Regions from separate parts of the Desulfotomaculum defluvii genome, predicted to be linked through region 2. Evidence: a T-box and tRNA genes for the amino acid it is inferred to sense, from the RefSeq annotation. Region 2 holds a T-box; the other holds one or more tRNA genes.
The links. A T-box is a leader RNA that pairs with one kind of tRNA and senses whether it is charged. The one in region 2 lies ahead of metG (methionine--tRNA ligase), so its partner is inferred to be a tRNA-Met.
Positions count from the first base shown of each region.

Region 1 (2,468 bases), on a different contig from region 2:
TTGCAAAGGAAAACAACAAAAACATTAAGGGTTAATTACTTCTGAGAACTGGGGGGATATACATGGCGTCTCACGCCCAAGCCCAAAGGTGGAGTTTTAGAATTACTCCAACACGCGTATTACTAATGCTTTTATCGGCTGTTGCCGTTGGCGCAATTATATTTCGTTTGGTAACTGGTCTAGGTATGGTTACAAACCTGACAGACGAATGGCCCTGGGGACTCTGGATCGGCTTTGACGTTCTCTGTGGTGTTGCTTTGGCTGGTGGTGGTTATGGTACTGCCCTTATCGTACACGTTCTACATAAGGATTATTTCCACCCTATCGCCCGTAGTGCTATGCTAACTTCTTTGCTTGGTTATTTGTTGGTAATGGCTGGTCTGTTCCTAGACATCGGCCAATGGTTTAACTTTTGGCGTCCCTTTGTATCCTGGGGTCACTCTTCGGTACTGTTTGAAGTTTTCTGGTGTGTATCCTGTTATACTACAGTACAAATCTTGGAATTTGGTGAAATTGCCACTGAGCGCATCGGTACCCAGTTTCACAACATTTTCAAGAAAGCTTTGCCTGTTTTAATGATTATCGGTATTATTTTCCCCACTCTGCACCAATCTTCTCTGGGTGGTTTGTACTTACTAATGGTTGATAAGCTTTATCCTCTGTGGTGGTCACCCATTATCTTCTTTTTCTTCTTGCTGTCCTCTTTCTTTGTCGGGCCTGCAATGATTTGTGTGGAAACCACCCTAGCCGGAAAGGCTTACGATCACTGGGTTCCTATTCCTGTTCTACGCAAATTAATTAGAATTTCAGGTTATGTTATGATTGTCTACCTGATCCTGAAAATCTATGATTTGGTCAGTCGTGGTGTATTTGGTTTAATGTTCTCAGGTACCTTTGAAGCCAATATGTTTTTGATTGAAATAATTTTTGGCATCATTGTACCAATTATTATTTGTTTTAGCGGATTTAGTGCCACACGTAAAGGCCTTTTTACCTTTGGCTTACTGGTAAGTTGCGGTGTCGTCCTGAATCGCATGAACGTTGTTATCATTGGTATGATGCGTTCCACCGGTGTGTCTTATATTCCTTCTATCTGGGAATTCATTGTTAGTGCAGGTTTAGTGGCCATGGGTGTATTAGCTTACTGCTTTATCGTCGAAAACTTCAAAATACTTGAACATGATAATCACCACGGTCATACTGCCTAACACCTGATATTTGCTGGAAAGAAGGGCGCAGGACTCGTAGAGACCTCCGCCCTTCTTTTAATAATTTTAAAAAGTGCCTGCATTGTTTTTCTCTTTAACTCGACTCACAGTCGAGTTTTCTTTTCTCTATTCTCTTTTTAAAGCAAGATATATGCCAATAATTCAACTGCTAAATTGTCAATATTAGGCATAAAATAGCGAATTATGTATTATTTAATTACAGTTACTTCCTAAGTCTTGTTTCAATAACTAACAATGTTATAAAACAGGACAACTCAGTTATGTCTGCATAATGGTGCAATTTAGCTACTTCATAAGTATTATTTTGCTTGCTTGACGCTACAAATATTCAATGATATAATAAATAAGCTGTCGCGGGATAGAGCAGTTGGTAGCTCGTCGGGCTCATAACCCGAAGGTCGAGGGTTCAAGTCCCTCTCCCGCAACCAAGTAAAAAAACTCTGCCTTGTGGCAGAGTTTTTTGTTTTAGATCTTACAATTATTACCTATCATAGGCGTCTTCTTCTCTCGATATATTGGAACAAAGGAGGGGTATAGATGTCCGATGATCAAAAACAACAATCCATAACCACCACAGAGGAGCATATAAACCGCTGGTGTGCATTACCTAATCCATATCCAGAACCCCGTGTGGTTCGTCCAAATCATTTTTATGCCATGCTTCTTCTAGAGGATTATGCAGGGGTTGTCAGTGAAATGACGGCAATTAACCAATATCTTTACCACTATTTAACCTTTGAAGATAAATATCAAGATATAGCTCAACTAGAGGAATGTATCTCCATTATTGAAATGTATCACCTAGAACTACTTGCAGAAACCATTAAATTACTAGGGGTAAACCCAGAATACCGTACACTTACCAATAATCAAGTGGTATATTGGAATGCCTCCTATGTCTATTATGGTCAAAGCATATGTGATAGACTAGCTGCAGATATTGCTGCAGAAAAAACAGCAATTCAAACTTATCGGCTGCATCAACAACTCATCGATGACCCTTATATTAAGGAATTGTTAGAAAGGATCATCATGGACGAACAACACCACCTCCAACTCTTTATCAGCTATGGGCAGAAGTATTGTCCAGGCATTAAGTAGCTATAATTCTAGCTGTAAACCTTCAGCTCTAGGGACATCTGCACTATTTCTGCCAGGTTTTTAATGGTTGCCGGGGAACCATCACTGGTTGACCAATTTGCAAGGGCATAGGAATATCGTTTAGTTTGGCTAATTGCT
Region 1 covers NZ_BAAHYV010000008.1:33,147-35,614, reverse strand. Annotated here, with positions in the region: gene ACYQ03_RS15420 (4Fe-4S dicluster domain-containing protein) at 1-35, shown strand, start outside; gene ACYQ03_RS15415 (polysulfide reductase NrfD family protein) at 63-1,208, shown strand; tRNA gene ACYQ03_RS15410 (tRNA-Met) at 1,582-1,657, shown strand; gene ACYQ03_RS15405 (ferritin-like domain-containing protein) at 1,767-2,330, shown strand; gene ACYQ03_RS15400 (hypothetical protein) at 2,374-2,468, opposite strand, start outside.
Region 1: it has a tRNA-Met gene. The T-box ahead of metG (methionine--tRNA ligase) is inferred to sense a tRNA for this amino acid. The anticodon was not compared.

Region 2 (2,468 bases):
ATATATTCCATCCTAGATTTATTCCAAGGTCTTCAAATCAATACGAGGAAACAGCACTTCACCACGTTTAACGGTTGTTCCGGCTGGTATTTTACCCCAGCGCAGGCTCTCCCAAGTATGAAGTTCAGAATTACCTTCGATGCCCAATTGAGGCCAGACGCGAGCTGGCAAGTTCGGCATAAAGGGCGTAATCATAACCGTGGCAAAACGCATGATTTCCGCCACATTATACAAAACGGTATTCAATCTTTCGGTCTGACCGTTTTTAGCCAACGTCCAAGGAGCAGTCTCTTCTAAGTACTTATTAGCTCTACCAACCATCTGCCAAATGGCCGCTATAGCATTAGAAATCTCGCTCTTCTCCATATATTCTTCTACAAGTTTGGGTGTAGCTGTGGCTAAATCGATTAGTTCAGCATCAGGCCCCTCTGGGGCTCCGGGCATTTGTAATACACCCTGTTGGTATTTTTCCATCATGGTAGCAGAACGGGATAATAGGTTGCCGTAATCATTGGCTAGATCTGTATTGATACGTTTTACCATAGCTTCCTCAGAATATAAGCCATCAGAACCAAAGGGAAGTTCCCTCAGTAGGAAATAACGCACTGCATCTACACCATACTTATCAATTAACACATGGGGATCTACTACATTCCCCTTAGATTTAGACATTTTGCCGCTATCCAATAGCAACCATCCATGCCCAATTACTTTCTTTGGCAAGGGTAAATCTAAGGCCATTAGCATAATTGGCCAAATAATAGTATGAAAGCGAACAATGTCCTTACCCACCAAATGAATATCCGCAGGCCAATATTTTTGGTAAAGGCTGTCATTATCTGTATCATAGCCCAAAGCCGAAATATAATTTGTCAGGGCATCTACCCAAACATAGACAACATGTTTTGGATCAAAGGGAACTTGAATACCCCAGTCAAATGTGGTTCTTGATACACAAAGGTCTTCTAAGCCTTGTTTTACAAAACTTACCATTTCGTTACGACGGGAAACAGGTTGAATAAAATCTGGGTTTTCTTCAATGAACTTTAACCAACGATCGGCATATTTGGACTGACGGAAAAAGTAACTTTCTTCCCGGACCTTCTCTACTTCCCTCTGACAGTCAGGACATTTTCCCTCTGCCAACTGAAATTCCGTAAAGAAAGTTTCACAGGGTGTACAGTACCAGCCCTCATATTCGGATTTATAGATATCTCCTTGATCATAAAGTTGTTGAAAAAACTTTTCTACCACTTTGCGGTGACGCTCATCAGTAGTTCGAATAAAGTCGCTATAACTTACATCCAACCTTTGCCAGAGCCTTTTAAATCCTGCCACAATATGATCTACATACTCTTTAGGCGTTTGACCTTTGGCCTTGGCAGCCCGTTCAATTTTTTGTCCATGTTCATCCGAACCAGTTAAAAACCATACATCATAACCAGTTAGCCTCTTGTAACGGGCAATGGCATCTGCAGCAACAGTGGTGTAGGCATGACCGATATGTAAGTTGTCGCTGGGATAATATATTGGTGTAGTAATGTAAAAATTGGCCAATTTAATAACATCCCTTCTCATTTTATTATTTAGTCCCATGGCTCATGGCACACAGCATATAAAATAAAAACCTCGCTCCCTTGCAGGGGCGAGGTTATTACCCGCGGTACCACCCTAGTTTACTGCCACCTTGAGTGACAGCCTTAGTAAGTGCATATGCACTAATTAGCATTAACGGCGCTTCCCCGACCAGCCCTAACAGGAAAATCCATTCGAACCAGCAGCTCCAAGGCCATGTTCAATCGTTCTTACCCTGCGGGCTTTCACCTTTCCCCACTCTCTTTAAGGGTAGCCTCGATTTACTCATCCCTATCATCGCTTTTACTAAAACGATTTTATAAAACATAATTTTACATGTCAAGTTTTCCCTAAAACTTTAATTTTTATACCATAAAATTACAAAAATAAAAGTAAAATATTGACTATTCCGGTTACTACTGGTATGATTAGTTGTAGTAAATTCTGGTATCGTGTCGATTGCATAATAGGGAGGGAGAGCGGAATGAAATCCACAGGTATTGTTCGTAAAGTGGACGAGCTGGGAAGGGTAGTTATCCCCATCGAATTGCGCCGTACACTGGGCATAGACGAAAAAGATGCCCTAGAAATTTACGCAGACAACGAGAAAATTATTTTGCGCAAATACGAGCCGGCTTGTGTATTCTGTGGTAATGCTTCAGATGTTACCCATTACAAAGGTAAAATGGTATGTCATGAATGCATTATTGCTATGGGGGAAAGTGTTAATAAGGAAGTTGTATAGTGCAAAATCGAGAGGCCAGTAGCCTCTCGATTTTATTTGATTATTAATCTATACAATCCAGTCTACTATCTACATCATCTAGTCGATTACTATTTGATCTAACCGACTATCGATATTGTCAATTTTATTAAGAATTAATTTTAAAATT
Region 2 covers NZ_BAAHYV010000004.1:96,149-98,616, reverse strand. Annotated here, with positions in the region: gene metG (methionine--tRNA ligase) at 19-1,578, opposite strand; T-box leader at 1,639-1,882, opposite strand; gene ACYQ03_RS02195 (AbrB/MazE/SpoVT family DNA-binding domain-containing protein) at 2,060-2,320, shown strand.